Rhizobium rhizoryzae: one gene and its partner. The protein of the gene in region 1 interacts with the protein of each later gene in a pairwise test. Links are inferred from orthologs where the notes say so. Each region holds a gene or a part of one and is shown in the gene's direction. Other genes may lie near its edges.

What was found. The genes of interacting proteins can lie anywhere in the genome.
Region 2: the proteins of gyrB (region 1) and gyrA interact in binary tests that used the Escherichia coli proteins (3 or more experiments, as listed by UniProt). The link is inferred for Rhizobium rhizoryzae from one-to-one orthologs.

Annotation. Positions count from the first base shown.
Region 1 is NZ_CP049250.1:984,732-989,800, reverse strand. The notes cover bases 1,176-4,281. They hold gyrB (DNA topoisomerase (ATP-hydrolyzing) subunit B), read left to right. Parts: upstream 1,176-1,568; coding sequence 1,569-3,995; downstream 3,996-4,281. Other genes in these bases: G6N80_RS10935 (helix-turn-helix domain-containing protein), read left to right, coding at 1,176-1,437. Outside these bases: mltA (murein transglycosylase A), read left to right, coding at 1-524; G6N80_RS10940 (Smr/MutS family protein), read left to right, coding at 521-1,075; more of G6N80_RS10935, read left to right, coding at 1,072-1,175; G6N80_RS10925 (polyhydroxyalkanoate depolymerase), read left to right, coding at 4,291-5,069. UniProt on the Escherichia coli protein: DNA gyrase negatively supercoils closed circular double-stranded DNA in an ATP-dependent manner to maintain chromosomes in an underwound state.
Region 2 is NZ_CP049250.1:2,700,426-2,703,768, reverse strand. It holds gyrA (DNA gyrase subunit A), read left to right. Parts: upstream 1-311; coding sequence 312-3,143; downstream 3,144-3,343. Other genes in the region: G6N80_RS18870 (MarC family protein), read right to left, coding at 1-34. UniProt on the Escherichia coli protein: A type II topoisomerase that negatively supercoils closed circular double-stranded (ds) DNA in an ATP-dependent manner to maintain chromosomes in an underwound state.

The DNA of each region.
Region 1 (5,069 bases):
GCCGTGTAAAGCGGATCACCTATGCGGCAAAGGCAGGACATCCATTTTCACCCATCGGACGGCTTCTGATCGATCGCGGTGAGATTGACGCTACAACAGTCTCCATGCAGACGATCCGCTCATGGCTGAACGAAAATCCGACTAAGCGAGACGAGGTTCTCTGGCACAACAGGTCTTATATCTTCTTTCGGGAAGCAGAGGTCAGTGAGCAGGATCTCGGCCCGATTGCGGCTGCAAAAGTTCCCTTGATCGCAGGGCGTTCGCTGGCTGTTGACAGGCTGATCCATACATTTGGTTTTCCATTTTTCATTCGCTCGGAAAGCCTCACTCATCTTGATGATGGGCTACCCTTCGCGCGCCTCATGCTGGCCCTCGATACGGGATCAGCGATTGTTGGTCCAACCCGCGGTGACATCTTCACAGGCTCCGGTTTCGAAGCAGGAGAGAAAGCGGGAACAGTGCGCAACAACGCACTGTTCTTTATCTTTGTGCCGAAGCAGGCTGCAATCAGGTTCATGCCATGAGCGGTCGCAAGCTGGATGGCGATGAGCGAATTCTGTGGGGCAAGGTGGCGCGCACCACGCGTCCTATGCCCGGGCGCCTGGAACAACTGCTTGAATTCGAAGACGCTCTCGATGCAGAGGTGCGAGAGCCTAAACAGACCTTCGCTTTGAATCCGGCTAAAAAACAGTCAGAATCTCATGAAAGTCAGGATGGTATTCAGAAGCCGAAAGGCCAGCATCATCCACTGGAGCGCCCCGTCAAGCGCAAGATCGCCAGAGGTCGACTGGCACTTGAAGCGCGCATCGACCTCCATGGCATGATCCAGAGTGAGGCGCACGGCATCCTTCTGGATTTCCTGCTACGAGCCCATGAACGGGGGCTGCGCCATGTGCTTGTCATTACCGGCAAAGGCAGTTCGCTTGGCAGCGAAGGTGCGCTGAAGCGGGCCGTGCCGCTGTGGTTCTCCAAGACCGAGTTTCGCTTTCTTATTTCGTCTTATGAAACGGCAGCACGCCAGCATGGTGGTGAAGGTGCCCTGTATGTCCGCCTCAGCCGGAGAGGGCAGACGTGACCCCGTTCGGTGAAGCACTTCGCGAACTCCGCAAGCACAAAGGGGTAACCCAGCAGCAGATGGCGGCGGCGCTCGGTGTTTCCTCTGCCTATCTGTCTGCCTTGGAGCACGGGAGGCGAGGACGTCCCAGCTTTGATTTTCTCCAGAGAGTTGCCGGGTATTTTCATATAATCTGGGATGAGGCTGAAGCTCTTTTTCGGCTCGCAGAGCAATCAGACCCTCGGGTCGTAATAGATACAGGTGGCCTTCCGCCTGCTTACACAGCCTTTGCAAACCTTCTTGCGAGACGGATTGGCTCTCTGGAACCAAGCGTGATACAAGAAATGACGATGCTGCTGGAAAATGCCGCAAATAAGGGCTAATTCGGGCTGGTTCTCCCCGGTTTTCAACGCTTGGCGCTTTGGAAAACAGGCAGGAAATTTCTATAGTCCGCGTCAGGACAACGGTGATTCGCCGCCCACCGTGCACAGCCAAAGAACAAGAAAGTTGATTGATGAGCGATACACCCGTCAGCGCGAGTGCAGAATACGGAGCCGATTCCATCAAGGTCCTCAAGGGGCTTGATGCTGTTCGGAAACGTCCGGGCATGTACATCGGCGATACGGACGATGGCTCCGGTCTGCATCACATGGTCTACGAAGTCGTGGATAATGCGATTGATGAGGCGCTTGCAGGACACGCTGATCTGGTGACAGTGACATTGAACGCCGATGGGTCAGTCACCGTCACGGACAATGGTCGCGGCATTCCGACGGATATCCACACCGGGGAGGGCGTGTCTGCGGCCGAAGTCATCATGACGCAGCTTCATGCGGGCGGTAAATTCGACCAGAATTCCTACAAGGTCTCCGGTGGCCTGCATGGCGTCGGCGTATCTGTCGTTAACGCGCTGTCTGTAAAGCTCAGCCTGAAGATCCGTCGTAGCGGCAAAATCCATGAGATGAGCTTTACGCATGGGGTGGCGGATTCCCCCCTGGTCATCACAGGCAACTACGAAGGCCGTTCTGGCACGGAGGTCACGTTCCTGCCAAGTGGAGAAACCTTCACCAAGACCGAGTTCGATTATGGAACGCTGGAGCACCGCCTGCGGGAATTGGCATTCCTGAATTCGGGTGTCCGCATCCTTCTGACGGACAAGCGCAAGTCCGATATCCGCCAGGAAGAAATGCTTTACGACGGTGGTCTGGAAGCTTTCGTTCGTTATCTGGATCGGGCGAAGAAGCCTCTGGTCGACAAGCCGGTTGCAATTCGTGGAGAAAAGGACGGCATCACCGTTGAGGTCGCGCTGTGGTGGAACGACAGCTATCATGAAAACGTGCTGTGCTTCACCAACAACATTCCGCAGCGCGATGGCGGAACGCATATGGCAGGGTTCCGCGGCGCCCTGACGCGTCAAGTCACGTCTTACGCGGATTCTTCTGGCATTCTGAAAAAGGAAAAAGTCTCACTCCAGGGTGAGGACTGCCGCGAGGGATTGACGGCCGTTCTGTCCGTGAAGGTGCCTGATCCAAAGTTCTCGTCCCAGACCAAGGACAAGCTTGTGTCGTCCGAGGTCCGCCCGGTTGTCGAAAATCTTGTGAACGAGGCTCTGAGTATCTGGTTTGAAGAGCATCCGTCTGAAGCGAAAATTCTGGTCGGGAAGGTTGTCGAGGCAGCAGTTGCCCGCGAAGCTGCCCGCAAGGCGCGCGAACTGACACGTCGTAAGGGCGCGCTCGACATCGCATCGCTGCCTGGCAAGCTGGCAGACTGCTCCGAACGTGACCCGGCCAAATCGGAACTCTTTCTTGTCGAGGGTGACTCGGCTGGCGGATCCGCCAAACAGGGACGTTCACGTGAAAACCAGGCTATCCTTCCTTTGCGCGGGAAGATCCTGAATGTTGAGCGCGCGCGTTTTGATAAAATGCTGTCGAGCCAGGAAATTGGCACGCTGATCACGGCACTTGGGACATCCATCGGCAAGGATGAATTCAATGCCGACAAGCTGCGTTATCACAAAATCATTATCATGACGGATGCTGACGTTGATGGCGCGCATATTCGCACGCTGCTTTTGACCTTCTTCTTCCGCCAGATGCCGGAACTGATCGAGCGCGGTCATCTCTACATTGCCCAGCCACCACTTTATAAAGTGACACGTGGGAAATCCGTTCAATACCTGAAGGATGAAAAGGCCCTTGAAGAGTATCTGATCGGGCAAGGTCTTGAGGATACGACCCTCACACTGGGCTCGGGGGAGGTCCGTGCTGGCGCTGATCTGCGAGACCTGATTCAGGACGCGCTTCGTCTGCGCTCTCTCCTGGATGGTCTCCATTCTCGCTACAGCCGGTCCATCGTCGAACAGGCAGCTATTGCTGGCGCTTTGAATCCGGAACTCACCGATAATCCTGCCAAGGCTCAGGAAACAGCCGATGAAGTTGCGCGCCGTCTCGATGTCATTGCAGAAGAAACCGAACGGGGCTGGTCCGGCCATGTCACGGGCGAGGGCGGACTTCGTTTCGAACGCATGGTTCGCGGCGTCAAGGAAGTCGCTGTCATTGATGTCGCGCTTATCGGGTCGGCGGATGCTCGCCATATCGATCAGATGACCGCTCGACTGAAAGAAATCTATGCGACCCCGCCGATCCTGACATTGAAAGACAAGACGTCGGAAATTTCCGGCCCTCGCGCCCTTCTGGACAGCATCTTCGCCGCCGGTCGCAAAGGTCTTTCCATGCAGCGATATAAGGGCCTTGGCGAAATGAACGCCGAGCAGCTCTGGGAAACGACGCTGGATCCTAATGTGCGCTCCCTTCTGCAAGTCAAGGTGAATGACGCAACCGATGCGGATGGCCTCTTCGCGCGCCTGATGGGGGATGAGGTAGAGCCTCGGCGAGAATTCATCCAGGACAACGCGTTGAACGTCGCGAACCTCGACATCTGATCAATTTTTGTTTCACGTGAATCTTTTCTGTGGATTGATTCACGTGAAACACACTCGCCTAATCCCAAAAGGTCACACTTTTCTCACGGAAAACGTTGCATTTTTTCTGCAGGGAACAAACGCTCTTCTGCCGACTTGATGCATTGCAGCAGGTAAAAATCAGCGCCTTGCCAAGGAGTACCTTGTCACTATGTTGCGCTGCACTCACTTCCTGTTAGTTTACTTTTCACGTGCTACTCATGTCTGACGGAATTTTCTCCTTCAGACGAAGGAAAAGAAGAAAGGTGGCGTTCGCATGTTCTACCAGCTTTATGAGTTGAACCACGCCGCGATGGCGCCGCTGCGCGCCTCGACAGAAGCGATGCGCTTCTTCTACAGCAATCCTCTTAATCCACTGTCGCAAACTCCCCTTGGCAGAAGTGTCTCGGCATCGCTTGAAGTGTTCGAGCGCGCCACACGTCGCTATGGAAAGCCAGAATTCGGTTTGCCGACCACCACAGTCGATGGGCACACCGTCAAGGTTACAGAGAAGGTGGTCTGGTCAAAGCCATTCTGCAACCTTCTCCATTTCGAGCGCGCTCTCCCAGCATCCCGTGTGCCCGACCCCAGAATTCTGATTGTTGCGCCGATGTCCGGCCATTATGCGACGCTGCTGCGCGGCACTGTCGAAGCCCTGATGCAAGGCGCGGATGTCTACATCACAGACTGGCAGGACGCCCGCAACGTTCCGATCACGGAAGGGACGTTCGATCTCGATGATTACATCGATTACGTCATCGAAATGCTTCATCATCTGGGTCCGGATACGCATGTGGTTGCGGTTTGCCAGCCATCCGTTCCGGTTCTTGCTGCTGTTGCAGTCATGGATGCGGCCAACGATCCCTTTGTACCATCCTCCATGACGTTGATGGGCGGTCCAATCGACACGCGCATTAACCCCACGGCCGTGAACCAGTTGGCACAGGATCGCCCGCTCAAGTGGTTCAAGGATAACGTCATCATGACGGTACCATGGCCGCTCGCCGGTTTCATGCGACCTGTGTATCCAGGATTTCTACAACTGTCCGGCTTCAT
Region 2 (3,343 bases), 1.7 Mb from region 1 along the record:
TGAAGGCACTCATGATATTATCGGCAGATGCCATGGTTCCCCCGTCCGCTACTCTTTATGCTCTACGCCCCGTTTAGGCGAAATGTACGCGTCGCGGAAGCGGTCTACCAGCAGATAATTGGCGCATGCTCACCGATTAACGCGTTCATCTTGTGCATTTCATGTTTGGCTTGCGCATCCATGAGGGCAAACACTATGGTCAGCTTGCCAGATAGGCCAAAAGCCTGTTCAAAACCTGCCGCAAAATTGGCGTTTGAACTGTGCATGGTCTATACACACAAGACTGATTCCGAACAGAGATCGTACCCGATTTGACTGACCAGAGCACACCCGGCGGCGGAAAGCTGCCTCCAGGCATCGAACCCATTTCCATCATGGAAGAGATGCAGCGTTCCTATCTCGACTACGCGATGAGCGTAATCGTGAGCCGGGCGCTGCCCGATGTGCGTGATGGCTTGAAGCCTGTTCATCGTCGCATTCTTTACGGCATGTCCGAACTCGGCATCGACTGGAACAAGAAATACGTCAAATGCGCCCGCGTGACCGGGGACGTGATGGGTAAATACCATCCGCACGGCAATGCCGCGATCTATGACGCATTGGCGCGCATGGCGCAGGACTGGTCGTTGCGGCTGCCACTGATTGATGGCCAGGGGAATTTCGGCTCCATCGATGGCGATCCACCGGCGGCCGAACGCTACACGGAATGCCGTCTTCAGAAGGCCGCCCATTCGCTGTTGGACGATCTCGACAAGGAAACTGTCGATTTCCGCGATAACTATGACGGTACGCTGTCGGAACCTGTCGTCGTTCCTGCGAAGTTTCCGAACCTGCTCGTCAACGGTGCAGGTGGTATCGCGGTCGGTATGGCGACCAACATTCCGCCGCATAATCTGAGCGAAGTCATTGATGGCTGTATTGCGCTGATCGATAATCCGGCGATCGAACTCCTTGATCTGATGCAGATCATTCCGGGTCCGGACTTTCCGACCGGTGCGTTGATCCTTGGCCGGTCCGGTATCCGTTCGGCCTATGAGACGGGTCGTGGTTCGGTCATCATGCGCGGCCGGGCAACGATTGAGCCGATGCGCGGCGATCGCGAGCAGATCATCATTACCGAAGTTCCCTATCAGGTGAACAAGTCGGCAATGATCGAAAAGATGGCCGAACTCGTGCGCGAAAAGCGCATTGAGGGCATCTCGGACCTTCGTGATGAGTCGGACCGTCAGGGCTACCGTGTCGTCGTCGAGCTGAAGCGTGATGCGAATGCCGAAGTCATTCTGAACCAGCTGTATCGCTACACGCCGCTTCAGACATCGTTCGGCTGCAACATGGTTGCGTTGAATGGCGGCAAGCCGGAGCAGTTGACTTTGCTCGACATGCTGCGGGCATTCGTCAGCTTCCGCGAGGAAGTCGTCAGCCGCCGCACCAAGTATCTGCTTCGCAAGGCGCGCGATCGTGCCCATGTGTTGGTTGGCCTTGCCATTTCCGTTGCCAACATTGATGAGATCATCAATCTCATCCGTCGTGCTCCCGATCCGCAGACCGCGCGCGAGCAATTGATGGAGCGCCGCTGGCCCGCCAAGGATGTGGATGCGTTGATCCGCCTGATCGACGATCCGCGCCATCGCATCAACGAAGACGGTACCTACAATCTGTCGGAAGAGCAGGCCCGCGCGATTCTTGAACTGCGCCTTGCCCGCCTGACGGCACTCGGACGCGATGAAATCGCGGACGAATTGAACAAGATTGGTGCCGAGATCAGTGATTATCTCGATATTCTCTCCTCGCGTCTGCGCATCCAGCAGATCGTCAAGGATGAACTGACCGCAGTCCGTGACGAGTTCGGCACCCCGCGCCGAACGGAGATCATGGAAGGCGGCCCGGACATGGACGATGAAGATCTCATCGCCCGGGAAGACATGGTCGTCACCGTTTCGCATCTCGGCTATATCAAGCGCGTGCCGCTGACGACCTACCGCGCCCAGCGTCGCGGTGGCAAAGGCCGTTCGGGCATGGCGACTCGCGATGAGGATTTCGTCACGCGCCTGTTCGTTGCCAATACGCACACGCCGGTACTCTTCTTCTCGTCCCGCGGTATCGTCTACAAGGAAAAGGTCTGGCGGCTCCCCATTGGCACGCCGCAGTCCCGTGGCAAGGCGCTCATCAATATGCTGCCGCTGGAGCCAGGCGAACGCATCACGACCATCATGCCATTGCCGGAGGACGAGGACAGCTGGGCAAACCTCGACGTCATGTTCTCGACAACGCGCGGGACCGTGCGTCGAAACAAGCTGTCCGATTTCATCCAGGTCAATCGCAACGGGAAGATCGCGATGAAGCTCGAGGAAGAGGGCGATGAAATCCTCTCCGTCGAGACCTGCTCTCCGCCGAATGCGGACCTCGGTCTGCCGGGCGATGACGTCCTGCTGACGACGGCCCTTGGCCAGTGCATCCGTTTCCCTGTGGAAGACGTGCGTGTCTTTGCCGGACGCAATTCCATCGGTGTCCGTGGCATTACGCTGGCAGAAGGCGACCGTCTGATTTCGATGACGATCGTCGGGCACGTCGCGGCAGAACCATGGGAGCGTGCGGCATATCTCAAGCGTTCGGCTGCGGAACGTCGTGCCGCAGGTGTCGACGAAGATGATATCGCGCTCGTCGGCGAGGAAGTGACCGAGGAAGGGCAGCTTTCGGATGAGCGTTACGAATATCTGAAAGCGCATGAACAGTTCGTTCTGACGATCTCGGAGCGTGGTTTCGGCAAGCGTTCGTCGTCCTACGATTTCCGGACATCCGGTCGTGGCGGCAAGGGGATCCGCGCAACGGATACCTCGAAGACGAACGAAATTGGCGAACTCGTTGCGGCCTTCCCGGTCGAGGACAAGGATCAGCTGATGCTCGTGTCGAACGGTGGCCAGCTCATCCGCGTTCCGGTCGATGGCATCCGCATTGCCAGCCGCGCTACCAAGGGCGTGACAATCTTCTCGACGGCGAAGGACGAGAAGGTGGTGTCGGTCGAGCGTATCAGCGAACCGGAAGGCGACGAGGCGGGCAATTTGCCTGAGGAAATCGCTGCTGAAACCGGTGACCTTGGCGCCGCACCGTCAGACAGTTCAGGCGAAGGTTCAACTACCGAGTAAGAGCCGACACCATAAAACAAAAAGAAGCCGCATCGATCTCATCGGTGCGGCTTTTTCGTTTGATAAAGACCACAGCCTCCCGAGATGCGCCTGTTGCGTTGGGAAACAAGAGAGTGCGGCAAATTGGCAAAGTCTCTGAAAACGCGACAGGAATTTTTCGAATCTTATAGACGACTCATTGACTCCACTTTCATGACACA